DNA from 2 places in the Tsukamurella soli genome. Region 2 is predicted to be linked to the other one. Evidence: predicted binding sites of a transcription regulator. Region 2 holds the regulator's gene; the other holds the start of a gene.
What was found. Region 2 encodes LexA, which represses DNA repair genes until DNA is damaged. Its sites were predicted from a motif close to CGAACANNTGTTCG; they were not measured.

Region 1: a site for LexA is predicted at 3,050-3,063, ahead of ABD908_RS10100 (HNH endonuclease signature motif containing protein). Genes of this name have one in related genera too.

Annotation. Positions count from the first base shown of each region.
Region 1 covers NZ_BAABFR010000025.1:41,963-49,253, forward strand. Annotated here, with positions in the region: gene paaK (phenylacetate--CoA ligase PaaK) at 1-288, shown strand, start outside; gene ABD908_RS10095 (AraC-like ligand-binding domain-containing protein) at 299-1,255, shown strand; gene ABD908_RS10100 (HNH endonuclease signature motif containing protein) at 1,269-2,984, opposite strand; gene ABD908_RS10105 (NDMA-dependent alcohol dehydrogenase) at 3,209-4,321, shown strand; gene ABD908_RS10110 (sugar phosphate isomerase/epimerase family protein) at 4,395-5,324, opposite strand; gene ABD908_RS10115 (Gfo/Idh/MocA family protein) at 5,364-6,536, opposite strand; gene ABD908_RS10120 (Gfo/Idh/MocA family protein) at 6,555-7,291, opposite strand, start outside.
Region 2 covers NZ_BAABFR010000031.1:15,957-23,247, reverse strand. Annotated here, with positions in the region: gene miaA (tRNA (adenosine(37)-N6)-dimethylallyltransferase MiaA) at 1-195, shown strand, start outside; gene dapF (diaminopimelate epimerase) at 206-1,123, shown strand; gene hflX (GTPase HflX) at 1,195-2,661, shown strand; gene ABD908_RS11730 (LysR family transcriptional regulator) at 2,693-3,529, opposite strand; gene ABD908_RS11725 (DMT family transporter) at 3,650-4,579, shown strand; gene lexA (transcriptional repressor LexA) at 4,563-5,303, opposite strand; gene ABD908_RS11715 (LysM peptidoglycan-binding domain-containing protein) at 6,000-6,290, shown strand; gene nrdR (transcriptional regulator NrdR) at 6,548-7,015, shown strand; gene hrpA (ATP-dependent RNA helicase HrpA) at 7,049-7,291, opposite strand, start outside.

The DNA of each region.
Region 1 (7,291 bases), on a different contig from region 2:
AACCTGTTCCCGACGCAGATCGAGGAGCTGATCCTCGGGATCGATGCCCTTGCACCGCAGTTCCAGTGCATCCTCACGCGGCCCGGCCGCATGGACGAGCTCACCGTGCGCGTCGAGCACCGCCCCGACGCCCCGTCCGGCGCGCACACACCGGCGGGCGCGGCGCTGCAGCGGCTGATCAAGGACAAGATCGGCGTGACCGTGGCCGTCGACGTCGTCGGGCCCGGCGGGCTCGAGCGCTCGGTGGGTAAGGCACGCAGGCTGCTCGATCGTCGACCGCGCGATTGAGGCGACGGCGATGTCGTTCGGCACCCGATTCGACTCCGCGGACGTCGCCCGCGCGGACCGGTTCGACGCGTGGTGTGAGACGGTGCGCAGCAGCTTCGTGCCGTTGCGGGCCGCGACGGCGGAGCCCGCGGAGTTCACGGGCCGGCTGGTGGCGCAGGCGATGGGTGGGCTCGCGATCAGCACGGTGGCGGCCAGCAGGGTGACGGTGTCTCGCACCCGTCGCGAGATCGCCGCGGACGACCCGGGATTCGTCAAGGTCGGCCTGCAACTCGCGGGCAGCGGGACGGTCGTGCAGGACGGGCGGGCCACCGTGCTCGGGGCGGGCGATTTCGCGGTGTACGACACCAGCCGCCCCTACCGCCTGGACTACGGTGACCCGTTCGCCGTCTTCGTGGTCATGGTCCCGGCTGCGCGTCTGCGGATCCCGCGGCCCAGGCTCGCCGAGCTGACCGCGGTGCGGTTCGACGGTCGCTCGGGTCTGCCGGCGCTGGTCTCCCGGCTGCTCGCCGAGCTCGGCCGGCAGCTGGAGACCCTGCCGGTGCGCAGCGATCCCGTCGTCGGCGACGCCGTGTTGGACCTGCTCACCGCCGCTCTCGCCGACCGGATAGACGCGGCCCCCGCGGGAGATGCGCGGCGGCGGAGTCTGCTGCTGGAGATCCAGACCGGGATCGCCGCCCGGCTGTCGGATCCGGGCCTGACCGTTCGCGAGATCGCCGCCGAGCATCACGTCTCAGTGCGCTACCTGCAGAAGCTGTTCGGCGAGCACGGCGAGACGGTCAGCGGTTGGATCCGCAGCCGACGGATCGAACGGATCAGTCACGACCTCGCCAATCCTGCGCTGGCGGGTGCGACAGTGTCCGCGATCGGCGCGCGCTGGGGGATCGCGAGCGCCGCGGCCCTGTCCCGGATGTTCCGCGCCGAGGTCGGCTGCACTCCGTCGGAGTACCGGGTGCATCGGTTGGACTGATCGGCGTCCCGGCTCAGCCGGGGTCTGTGCTGCGGTCGCCTGTGGTGCGACCGTGCGTGTAGCGCTTACGGATGCTGGTCTTGACGAGCGACACCGGCACGTTGCGCTGTCCACGGGTCGGTGTGGCGCCGTTCATGGTGCAGGCGTGGGTGTCCCAGGGGGTCGCGGCGTCGTGCTCCGCGAGCAGGCGTTCGAGGATCTCACCTCCGGTGGGGCCGTCGAGCACGGCCGCGATCTCGTCGTGGATGGGGCCGATCTGCTGCACGTGGGCGGCGTGCTCGCTCGCGGCCATCGTGCGCTGGTTGTAGGAGCGCAGCCACGCGCTGCGGGTGAGCGTCCAGCGTTCCAGGGCCTGCCGATAGAGCTCGGTGCAGTCGTGGGTGTGGTTGACACGCACCGCGCCGCCCGCGATCCGGGGGTGGCTCCATCCGGCGCGTCCGCGGTAGGGGCCGTCGGCGACGGGCGCGGTGTGGTTTCCGTCGGGGCTGACGGTGGCGTGGTGGGCGTCGCAGACGAGGGTGAGGTTGTCGATGTCCGTCGTCCCGCCGGCGGCGTACTCATCCATGTGGTGGACGGCGCAGAACGCGGGCGGCACGTCGCATCCGGGTGCGCTGCAGCCCTTCTCGGTGGCGTAGAGGGCGATCCGCTGGTCGGGAGCGGCGAGGCGTCGAGTGCGGCCGAGCCACAGCGGGCGGCTCGCGACGTCGGTGAGGAGGACGTAGCGCGGATGTCCGCCGGCGAGACGTAGCGCATCGGCGACGGGCAGGGTGCCACCGGTGGCCGTGGTCGCGGTGCCGGCGAGGCTGGTGAGTTGATCGACGGTCATGGTCGCGATCACCATCGCGGGTAGTCCGCGGTGTGTTCCGGCGTGCCCGAGTGCGAGGCGCAGGGCGTGCGTGAGGGCGTCGTGGCGCCGCTGGGTGGGGGTCCGCTCGTCCCGCTTCGCGGCGGCGGCCAACTCCTGCTCGGACGCGTGCGCGGTGTCGTCGAGCGGCGCGGGGTCGGCGGGGTTGCACACCCCGGGCCGCCCCCACTTCGCGATCACCGCGTCCAACATGGCCCGGGTCGCCGCGTCGAGGGTGGCGTCGAGGTCGGTGAGGCCGTCGTCGTCCTGCGGCGCGGCATCGAGGCTCCGCGCGCGTCTGGCCTGCTCGGGGTCGGGTTCGGCGCCGTCGGGGTCGACCGTGTCCGCGGCATGCTTCGCGGCTTTGCGCACCGCGTCGGGGGTGGACTCCCGGGCGAGTCCGGTGAGGATGTCCTCGAGCTGGTCGAGTTGGTCGCCGGTGAGGCGGCGTCGGCACCGTTCGATCGCCTTCTCGACGGCGGCAGCGTGGGCATCCGAGATGTCCCCGTCGACCTGTGCCTGAGCCAGCAGCGGGTGCCGCGGCGCGACGGTTTCCCCGGTCGGCGTCGTCGACCAGGCCCGGTAGTGCACCGCTTTGACGCGGGCAGCGGCCTCCCCACCCGACAGCCGCAGGGCGGCGACGAGCAATTGCTTCAGATTGCGGAAGCCGAGCTGCCCGGGGACGCCGAGCCGGTCGCAGGTGCCCGCGATCCGGGTCGTCACCGGCGACAGGCGGCGGTGGCACCGTTCGATCCGCACCATCGCGTCGAGGGCCTGCTTCGGGGTGAGCATGCCCGGGTCCGCTTCGGCCAGGCCGGTGGTGGCGTGTTCGAATGCTTCGAGACGCCGCAGGTATTCATCAGTGCTGATGGGTCCGGGGATCATGTGTTCACCTCCTTCGATCCGATGTGATCCAGCTTACACGACAAATCGAACGGCGCCATAAAATTGGAACACATATTCTCATAGTGTCTGAAAATCACCCACGGGGTGTCGACCGATGGTGCGCCGACGGGCAACGGGTGTGCACAGATTGCCAACTGCGCATGGATCGACCGGAGAAGAATGTGTGGTGCATCACACCCGGTGCAGATGAGGAGCTCGAGACGATGAAGACGCAGGCCGCAGTGATTTTCGCACCCGGCGAGGACTGGCAGATCGAGGAGCTCGAGCTCGACGAGCCCAAGTACGGCGAGGTGCGGGTGGAGCTCGCGGCGTCGGGCATGTGCCACTCGGACGAGCACGTGCGAGACGGCAGTGTCCCGCTCGAGATCTACCCGTTCATCGGCGGGCACGAGGGTGCCGGCATCGTCACGGCGGTGGGGCCGGGCGTGCGGAGCCTCGAGGTGGGCGACCACGTGGCGCTCGGTTTCATCCCCGCCTGCGGTCGATGTCGCGAGTGCGCCACGGGCAAGTCCAGCATCTGCGACATGGGTGCGGATCTCATGCTCGGACTGCAGATCTCGGACGCGACGTCGCGGCACCACATCGGCGGGAAGGACGCGAGCATCATGTGCCTGCTCGGCACCTTCAGCCCGCACACCGTGGTGAACGAGGCGTCGTGCGTCAAGATCACCGACGACATCCCGCTCGACAAGGCGGCCCTCGTCGGCTGCGGTGTCACCACCGGCTGGGGTTCGTCCGTGTACGCGGCGGAGGTGCAGGCCGGCGAGACCGTGGTCGTCCTCGGCATGGGTGGTGTGGGTTGCGGAGCGGTACAGGGGGCGCACCTCGCGGGCGCCCGGCACGTCGTGCTGGTGGACCCGTCGCCGTTCAAGCGTGAGCAGGCCAAGATCTTCGGTGCCACGCACGCGGTCGCGTCGATCGAGGAGGCGACCACGCTCCTGCAGGACCTCACCTGGGGCCACATGGCCGACAAGGTGCTCATCACCGTCGATGTGGCGCGCGGCGATCTCGTGGCGCAGGCCATGAGCCTGGTCGCGAAGGGCGGTGTGTGCGTTCAGGTCTCGGTGGGCCCCGTCGCCGACATGGACGTGCAGCTGAGCCTGTTCGATCTCACCGCGATGCGGAAGACGTTCAAGGGCGCGTGGTTCGGCAACGCCAACATCCGCTTCGACATCCCCCACCTCCTGCGGCTGTACATGGAGGGGCAGCTCAAGCTGGACGAGATGATCACCCGGGAGTACACGCTGGACCAGGTCAACGAGGGCTACGCGGCCATGCGCCGAGCCGAGAACGTCCGGGGCCTGATCCGGTACTGACGCAGGCCCGCGGTCGGCGCGGTCGTGCGCCGACCGCGGTCAGTGCAGGGCTGTGGTCGGTGCAGGGCTGCGATCAGCTCAAGGCCCCGCGCAGCGTCTTCGCCGCCAGGGCCACCGAGTCACGCTGTCCCACTGCGTAGTCCTCGTTCTCGATGGACAGGGGGCCGTTGTAGCCCGCCGCGCGCAGCGCGGTGACGAACCGGGTCCAGAACTCGACCCCGTTGCCGCGGCCCACTGCGACGTAGTTCCAGGCGCGCTCGGCGAACCGCTCGTTGGGGACGGTCTCGAGATGCGACCGCACCGCGGCCAGGGGCTCGATCGTCGTGTCCTTGGCGTGCACGTGATGGATGGTCCCCGCGAGCGCATCGACGGCGGCGATCGGGTCGGCGCCCATCCAGAACAGGTGGCTGGGGTCGAAGTTCACGCCGACGGTGTCGCCGACGGCCGCACGCAGACGGAGCAGCCCCGGCACGCTGTAGACGAGCTGGTTGGCGTGCATCTCGACGGCGATCCGCACGCCGCGCCGCCGGGCCTCCTCGGCGACGCCGCCCCAGTAGTCGATCGCGACCTCCCACTGGTGCTCCAGCAGCTGCAGGTTCTCCGGCGGCCAGACGGTGGTGATCCACGCGGGGAAGGTGTCGCCGGGCTTCGCCGGCAGCCCGGACATGGTGACCACGGTGCCGATCTCGAGATCCTCGGCCAGCCGCAGCGCGCCGCGCAGGACCGCGTCGTCGCGCTCGCCGTGCACGGGGTGCAGCGGGTTGCCGGACGCGTTGAGGGCCTCCAGGCGGAGGCCTCGGGCCGTGACGTCGGTGTGCAGCCGGGTCCGCTCGGCACCGTCGTCGAGCAGCTCGCGCAGGTCGGCGTGCGGCGCCGGCGACCAGCCGCCGTGCGTGCCGCCCAGGCCGATCTCGACTGTGTCGATACCGAGTTCGGCGGCGAAGTCGAGGGCCTGGTCGCGGGTCAGCTCCGACAGGCTGTCGGTGAGCAGGCCCAGTTCCATGATGGGGTTCCTTTCGGGGTGTGGTGGGGTATCTTCGCGTTACACAGCGCTATTCGCCGCAGCGCTGTTCGCGGGCCCGAACAGCGCCCGCTGTGCGACGAGCGACTGCGGGGCTACGTCGAGGTAGGCCAGCGCTCCGACGCCGCGATCGTGCAGGGCGCCCGTCAGCGGCAGGTCGACGGTGGCGCGCAACGCCGCGGACGCGTACGCCGCGACCGTCTCCTCGAGGGTGTGCAGGCCCACGGCGCCGTCGGCCGCCGGAGCGCGGCCGGTCCGAACGGCCGCGGCGAGGTCGGCGACGGTGTCGCGCACGGCGTCGGCGATGAGCTGAGCCAGCTCCTGCCCACCTGCCAGGTCGACGGTTCGCGTGCCGCCCGACGGCGTTGTGACGGTCAGTGATTCGAACGGCGCCCACGGCGGGGTCCCGTCGCCGCGGTAGCGGACGACCGCACGACCGCCGGTGCCTTCGACGGCGATGCCGCCCTGGCCCACGCCCCACGCGATGTTCACGAGCGCTACTCGGCGGCCCGCCTCCAGGCGGCAGAGCGCGATGCCCTCCACCCGGTCACCGTCGATCACCGAGTCGACGAAAGCCGATACGGCCGTGGCCTGCTCGCCCAGCAGGTGCTCGGCGAGGTATACGCCGTGCAGCATGTCGACCAGCACGCCGCCGCCTGACTGCGCGGGGTCGTGCCGCCACACCGAGCCGCCGGCGCCGGGGGAGTCGACCACGCCCAGCATGTCGACGGTGACGGTGCGCACCGTGCCCAGCTCGCCGTCGTCGATCAGCCCACGTAGCGCCACGACCTCCGGGAAGAAGAGGTAGTTGTGCATCACCGCGAGTCGGACACCCGCGGCGGCCGCAGCCGCGACCATCGCCGCGGCATCGGACGGCGTTGCGGCGAGGGGCTTCTCACACATGATGTGCTTGCCGGCCCGCGCTGCGGCGACCACCAGGTCGCGGTGCAGATGCTGCGGCGTACACACGTCGATCACGTCGACATCGGCGCGGGCGATCAGCTCGGCTGCGTCGGTGTGCAGGTGAGAGTCGTCCAGTCCGGCGATCCGAGCGCCCGCGGCGAGCCGATCGGGTGACGGGTCGGCGAGGCCGACGAGCGTGTAGTCGCCGGGAAGGGCGAGGTAGGCGGGTACGTGGAAGTTCAGCGCGACGTTGCCGCAGCCGACGACTCCGACGCTCAGGGGTGCGGTCACGGGGTCTCCTCGGGTGGATCAGACGGTGGTGGTGAGCTCGACGGTGCGGCGTGCGGTCGCGGAGCGGCGGACGGCGTCGATCACCTCGGCCTGCTCCGCCGCGTCGGCCCGGCCGAAGCGGGGCGCCTGCCGCGTGGTGATGGCGTGGCTCGCGGCCTCGAACTCGATCCGGTAGGCGTCGGTGTTGTGGGGGGCGGCGGGGGCCAGCCCGTACTCGCCGGACGGATCTGCCTCGAACCGCTCCTCGTGACCGTCGCGGACGACGGTGACGTAACCCGCCCGGCACAGCCACGGGTCGGGTACGACGATCCGGCCGCGCGTGCCGACCAGCTCGAGGAGGTCGCGACGGGTGAGGTCGAGGCCGACGTCCAACTGCCCCAGCACGTTCCGCGGCATCGTGAAGTGGGCGACCATGCGCAGGTCGTGGCCCTCGCCGGTCGCCAGCGGATCGACGATCTGCGTCGCGCCGACCGCGGCGGGGCGTCCGGCGAACAGGCGGATCGCGCTGACGCAGTAGCAGCCGAGGTCCCACAGCGCGCCGCCGCCGAGGTCGGTGCGCCGGCGGATATTGCCTGCCGGTGCGTCCACGGTGAGCGAGGCACGCACCGTCGCCAGGTCGCCGATGACGCCGTCTGCCAGCAACTTCGACGTGAGCAGCGTCTGCGGGTGCAGGCGCCACATGAAGCCCTCGATGCACCATCGGTCGGCGGCGTCCGCCGCGTCGAAGCAGGCATCGACCTCGGCGGGGGTGAGCG
Region 2 (7,291 bases):
GGCTACGCCCAGATCCTCGACCTGCTCGACGGCCGCTGCACACTCGACGAGGCCCGCGAGTCGACCTTCGTGGGCACCCGCCGGTACGTGCGGCGGCAGCGCTCGTGGTTCCGCCGCGACCACCGGGTCGTGTGGCTCGACGCGGCTCGGCCCGACGTCGCCGCTGCGGCGCTGGCTGCGTACGTGGATCGCTAGACTCGGCCGGATGAGCGGCGAACCGACGGACTTCGTCAAGGGACACGGCACCGAGAACGACTTCGTGATCCTGCCCGACACCGGGGTGGACATCGACCTGACCGGGACCCTCGTCGCGGCCCTGTGCGACCGGCGTGCGGGCATCGGCGCCGACGGGGTCCTGCGCGTCGCCCGGACGGCCGAGCTCGTCGACGCCGGTGTGCTGGCTGCGGCGCCCGCGGGGGTGGGGCCCGAGGACTGGTTCATGGACTACCGGAACGCCGACGGGTCGATCGCCGAGATGTGTGGCAACGGCGTCCGGGTGTTCGCGCACTACCTCGTCACGTCGGGGCTGCAGCCCTACCGCGAGTTCACGGTGGGCTCGCGCGCCGGGGGACGACGGGTGGTGGTACACGCGGCCGACACCGCCGCTGCCGACGTCGAGGTCGACATGGGACGCGCGCGGGTGTTCGGTGAGTCCACCGCCACCGTCGGCGGCCGGGAGTTCGCGGGCATCGCCGTCGACGTGGGCAATCCGCACCTCGCGTGCGTGGTCCCGGGACTCACCGAGCAGGAGCTGGCGGACCTCGACGTGGCCGCTCCGCCGTCGTTCGACACCGCGATGTTCCCTGCGGGGACCAACGTCGAGATCCTCACCGAGCTCACCGGCGCGAACAGGGCGACCGGGCATCGATTCGGTGGGTCCGTCCGGATGCGGGTGCACGAGCGGGGATCAGGGGAGACGCGGTCGTGCGGCACCGGGACCGTCGCCGCTGCCGTCGCGGCGCTGCGGGCGGCCGGGCGGGCCGAGGGGGTCGTCGAGGTGTGCGTGCCGGGTGGCGAGGTCACCGTCACCGTCGGGCCGGACGGTGCCGCGCTGCGCGGGCCCAGCCGCTTGGTCGCGGCAGGCACCATCCGCGCCGCAGGTCTGGTGCGCCACCAGGCATGACGCCGGTTCGGTGCCCGCCGGGGAAATCGAGATGACCTGCGGCGCCGGGTCGTGCCACACTGGTCGTCAGAATGACTGAAGCACACACCGCCGCAACGGCGGACTCCGTACCTGCTGTACACCGCATCGACCCGCTGGGCTGGGAGCCCGCGGAGTCCGCGCCGACCATCGGCGAGCTGCAGCTCGAAGAGAGGTCCTCGCTGCGCCGTGTAGGCGGCCTGTCCACCGAACTCGACGACGTCACGGAGGTCGAGTACCGGCAGCTGCGCCTCGAACAGGTCGTGCTGGTCGGCGTCTGGACCGAGGGATCCGCGGCGCAGGCGGACTCCTCGCTGGCAGAGCTCGCCGCGCTCGCGGAGACCGCCGGGTCGATCGTCCTGGACGGCCTGATCCAGCGCCGCGACCGGCCCGACCCGTCCACCTACATCGGTTCGGGTAAGGCACACGAGCTGCGCGAGGTCGTGCTCGCGACGGGCGCAGACACCGTGATCTGCGATGGCGAGTTGACGCCGGCGCAGCTGAACGCCCTGGAGAAGGTCGTGCGGGTCAAAGTGATCGATCGAACCGCGTTGATCCTCGACATCTTCGCCCAACACGCCACGTCGCGGGAGGGTAAGGCGCAGGTCACCCTGGCGCAGATGGAGTACATGCTGCCCCGGCTGCGTGGTTGGGGCGAGGCGCTGTCGCGGCAGGCCGGCGGCCGCGCTGGCAGCAACGGCGGCGTGGGCCTGCGCGGGCCCGGCGAGACCAAGATCGAGACCGACCGACGCCGGATCCGTGAGCGGATGGCCAAGCTGCGCAAGGAGATCCGCGGCATGAAGCAGGCGCGCGAGACCAAGCGCGGCCAGCGGCGCCGCAACCGGGTGCCCGCCGTCGCCATCGCCGGATACACCAACGCCGGCAAGTCGAGCCTGCTCAACGCGCTCACGGACGCCGGGGTGCTGGTCCAGAACGCGCTGTTCGCGACCCTCGACCCCACCACCCGCCAGGCGCGCCTCGACGACGGCCGCGACGTGGTGTTCACCGACACCGTCGGCTTCGTGCGGCACCTGCCCACGCAGCTGGTCGAGGCGTTCCGGTCGACGCTCGAGGAGGTCGTGGACGCCGACCTGCTGCTGCATGTGGTGGACGGCTCCGACCCGATGCCCGAGCAGCAGATCGCCGCGGTCCGCGAGGTGCTCCGCGACGTCGCCGGTGAGCAGGACCACGCCCTGCCTCGCGAGCTGCTCGTGATCAACAAGATCGATGCCGCCGACCCGACAGTGCTCACCCAGCTGCGGCACGCTCTGCCCGACGCGGTGTTCGTCTCGGCCCAGACGGGTGACGGCATCGACGCGCTGCGTGCGCGCATGACCGAGTTGCTGACCGCCGACGACGTGGACGTGGTGATCCGCGTGCCCTACGACCGCGGCGACGTACTCGCGCGGCTGCACGCCGCGGGGGCCGTGGTGTCCACCGAGCACGAGCCCGACGGCACGCGAGTCACCGCGCGGGTCCCCAGTGCTGTAGCCGGTGCGCTGGAGCCGTTCGCCGTCTGACGAAGCTGCGCCGTGGGTAGAGGTGCCGGCGTCAGGGCTCGGCGAGGGCTGCCACGTCCCGGCGGACGGCGCGCCGGACCCGCTCGGGCACCCGCTCCGAGAACGACACGGCCAGCGCCAGTGGTGCGGGTGCCGGAAGTCCGTCCATGGGGCGTATCCCGTCGACGGCGTCGATCTCGGGCAGCAGCGTCACGCCTAGGCCCGACCGTGTGGCCGCGTACAGTCCTGCGAGGTTGGCCGCCTCGGCGACCACAGTGGCACCGCCGGGCAGAGCGTGCGCCGCGCCCGTGGCGGGCGCGCGGAGCACGCACGGCGCGTCGAAGACGATGATGGGCAACGGGCCGGCACCGGCGACGAAATCCTTTGCGGCGTACCAGCACAGCGGTAGCGTCCCCACCGCATCCGGATGCCCGGCGGGTGCGAGGAACACCGCCACGTCCGCCGCCCCCGCGCCGATCGCGTCGGCGACGTACGCGCTGCGGTCCAGGCGGAACTGCGCGCTGTAGCCGCCGGGCAGTTCGCTGAGCAGGTTGCTGAGCACTGGGATCAGGTGGTCGGCACCGTGCTCGATGGTGGCCACGACGAGCGTCTTGCGTGACGGTGCAACAAGCGTGCTCACGGCCTCGTCGTGTGCGGCCAGGATCCGCTCCGCAGCGGCGAGCAGGCGCTCGCCGTGCTCGGTGAACCGGATACCGCGCCCCGCCTTGGCCACGACCGCCGCTCCGGTCTCCTTCTCGATCCGGCGCAGGTGCGCGCTCACCGTGGACTGGGTCAGGTGCAGAGTCGCCGCGGCGCGGTGCACGCCGCCGCAGCGGGCCACAGCCACGACGCTGCGCAGGGGGAGGATATCGAGCACGGGATCGCTCACAGCCACCAGTATCACCCATCGGAGCGACCGATGTACCGATTCGATCGATTGATATCCGCGATTGATCGTGATCGCAGATCGTCGTTGGACGACAGCGGGATCGGGCGACACGATCGGGGCATGAGACTTTCACCTGTCGTCGCAGTCCCGCTCATCCTGCTGTGGGCATTCGGCTACCCGCTCGGCGCATTAGGGGTCGCCGCGATGAGCCCGATGCTGCTGGTGTTCCTACGATTCGGCCTGTCCGGCATCGCGATGGCCGTCGTGGTGCGGGCGACGGGGCGGCGGTGGCCGTGCGGAGCGGCGCTCCGGCATGCCGTGGTCGCCGGCCTGCTGGGCCAGGCCGGCCAGTTCATGGGGCTGTACCTCGGACTCACCGCGGGAGTCCCCCCGGCCGTCGCGGCGCTCGTGATCGCCGTGAACCCGGTAGTCACCACCCTCGCTGCGCGGATCACGTTGGCGGAGAAGCTGACCGGCCGTAAGGTGGTCGCAGCTGCCCTCGGTCTCGCCGCCGTCGTGGCGGCCTGCTGGTCGGCGGTCGGCCACCTCACTCATGCCGGCGCCGGTATCGGCTTCACGCTGCTCGGGCTCGCCGGCCTGGTCTCCGGCGGCCTCTACCAGCAGCGGTTCTGCCGTGGGGCGGACCCGATCACCCTCAACGCTGTCGGCCTCATGTCCTCCGCGCTACCGGCCGGGATTGCTGCGATCGCGACCGGCCTGGCGGTGCCGCACCCTGTCCGCGCCGTCGAGGTCCTCGCCGCGATGGTCGTGCTCAGCTCGCTGGTCGCGACCACCCTCTACGTCCGCGCGATCGCCCAGGCGGGAGCGGTCGCGGCGGCGTCGGTCTTCGCGGTGATTCCGTCGGTGACCGCGCTCATGACGTACGCCATGTTCGGTACCCGCCCCAGCCTCGGCGCCGTCGTCGGGCTTGTGCTCGGCGCCGCGGCGTGCGTGGTCACCTCGGGGGTGGGCGGCCACGGCGCACGGCGGGTGATCCGACGCGCCGCGCTACGGGCCACCGGACAAGGCCCGGTCAGATCCGGCGCATGACCGCCACGATCTTGCCGAGGATCACCGCATCGTTGCCGTGGATCGGATCGAACGCCGGGTTGTGCGGCATCAGCCACACGTCCCGCCCCGTGCGCCGGAAGGTCTTCACCGTGGCCTCGCCGTCGAGCATGGCGGCCACGATGTCGCCGTTGTCCGCCACCGACTGCTGGCGTACGACGACCCAGTCGCCGTCGCAGATCGCGGCGTCGACCATCGACTCGCCGACCACCCTGAGCAGGAACAGCGACCCCTCGCCGACGAGCTCGCGCGGCAACGGGAAGATCTCCTCGACCGCCTCTTCGGCGAGAATGGGCCCCCCCGCGGCGATCCGGCCGAGCACGGGCACGAATGCCGGCTCCGGCATCCGGGTGTCGTCCTCCATCACCTTCTGGATCACCTTGGCGGTGCGTTCCTCGGCGCCGTGGACGTTCACCGCCCGCGGACGGTTGGCATCGCGCTGCAGGAAGCCGAGCCGCTCGAGCGTGCGCAGCTGGTGCGCGACGGACGACGTCGACGTGAGACCGACGGCATCACCGATCTCGCGGATGCTCGGCGGGTAGCCGCGCTCGCGGACCGACTTGCGGATCACGGTGAGCACCTGCTTCTGCCGGCGGGTCAGGTGGTCCTCGGACACCGGTCCGTCGGCGTCGACCGCGCGGCGGCCGCCTCGATACCGCTGCTTCGGGGTCTCGATCTCGCTCACGTCGTCCTCCCCGTCCTGCATGGGATTCCCCTCCTCTTGGGTCGCATGTCCTGGGCTTGAGGGCCACCTTCTCGCGGTCTCACACCCCTGTGCTGTCGATCTCACTGTAGCCGAACATCCGGACCGTGACAAACATCTGTTCGAGAAATTTCCGCGCGTGTCTTCCGGAAACCCTCGACCTGTGGTAGATATCGAACAGACATTCCTTCGAACATCGGGGCGAGATCGCATCCGGGTTCGCGGTAGCGGTCGAGCGGTCCACCGAAACTTGTCGGTGGGTGCGGGTAGAACGACTGCATGACCGCAAGGAACCACCCATCCGGCAGGAGGACGAGCATGACCACCACCATCGATCGCACCGGCATCGCTGCAGTTCAGGAGCACATCAATGATCTTCCGCTGAGGGATCCGCGCCGTGCCCCCGCACGGAGCCGGGCGATGTCCCCGCGCCTGGCGCAAGCGCGGGCAGAGCAGTCCCGTCGTGGGGAAGCTGTCGGCACCGTGTCTTCGTCCACCGGTGCGAAACAGCTGTCCGTCGAGACAGGTCGAACGCCTGACCGGTGCGATCGGGATGCCGCGATCGCGGGTTGGCGAGCCGAGCGCGGAGTTCGAGTCGAACGGCTGGCACGCTCGGCTGAGCGGCGCGCACGGCAGCGGCGGCGGGTATCGCGGGCGGGCGGATGTGCGCGCCGCGGGCAGCCTTCGGTGCGGGTGTGCGTGACGGTCGGCGTTGCGGCACTGCTGCTCGCGCTCGGACTGGTGGGTCTCGCGGGCCTGGCCGGTGCGGGCGAGACGGTGGCGCGGGGGCAGGTCGCCGCAGCGGACCCCGCGATCCGTGACCAGACGTCGCTCGTGACGGTGCGCGCGGGCGAGACGCTCCCCGACGTCGCCCGCGCTGTGGCCGGCGGGCACCCGGCGTCGGCCGTCGCGCAGGAGATCGCCGAGATCAACGGTATCGCCGACGGTCACGTCATCGCCGGCCAGACGCTCGTCGTCCCGCGGTACTAGGTCCGATCCGAGCAGACGGGAGAACAGAGATGACGGAGGCACGAGGCATGGGATGGTTCGGAGGCCGGGTCGCGGCAGGCGTGCGCCCGGTCGGGGAGCGTCGTCTACAGCTCGTCGTCGGTACCGCGCACGCGGATTGCTCGACGGTCCTACCGTTTCCGGGGCGAGTATCCTCGAGCCCGACACTCGGCCCGCGCCGTGCCACCGCCGTGGTGCCGCACCGGCGGCGGCCCGAGGCCGACGGTGAGGGTGAGCGCATGCATTGTCCGTTTTGCAGGAACGAGGACACCCGTGTGGTCGATTCCCGCGTGTTCGACGACGGTCAGGGGATCCGCCGCCGCCGTTCGTGTGCGAACTGCGGGCGCCGGTTCACGACGGTCGAGAGCGCGGTCCTGGCAGTGGTGAAACGTAACGGCGTCACCGAGCCGTTCAGCCGCGAGAAGGTGATGAAGGGCGTACGCCGTGCGTGCCAGGGACGCGACGTCTCGGAGGCGGCGTTGCAGCGCCTCGCGCAGCAGGTGGAGGACGCGGTGCGGTCGAGCGGCGCAGCGGAGGTCCCGTCCCACGAGGTGGGGCTCGCGATTCTCGGTCCGCTGCGGGACCTCGACGAGGTCGCGTATCTGCGGTTCGCGTCGGTCTACCAGGACTTCACCACGATCGAGGACTTCGAGGCGGCTATCCAGGCGCTTCAGCGCGATCGCGCGAACCGCGCCACCCGAGCCTGACGAGGGGCAGTTCGAGGCGGTGCGGGGCCACACTCAGGCGGCCTCGGCGATCACCGCCAGGATGCGTTTCTCCGACACCGATCCGGCGGTGCCGAGCGACTGGGCGAACAGGCTGATGCGCAGCTCCTCGATCAGCCAGTGCACGTGCTCGTGCAGGGCGTCGCGGCGGCTCTCGGGTAGGGCGTCGAGGCGGGCCCCGAGCGCTGCGTAGATCCGGTCGAGTACGACGAGGCCGCGGTCGTCGCGATCGAGCGACCCCGGGAGTGCGGCGAGGCG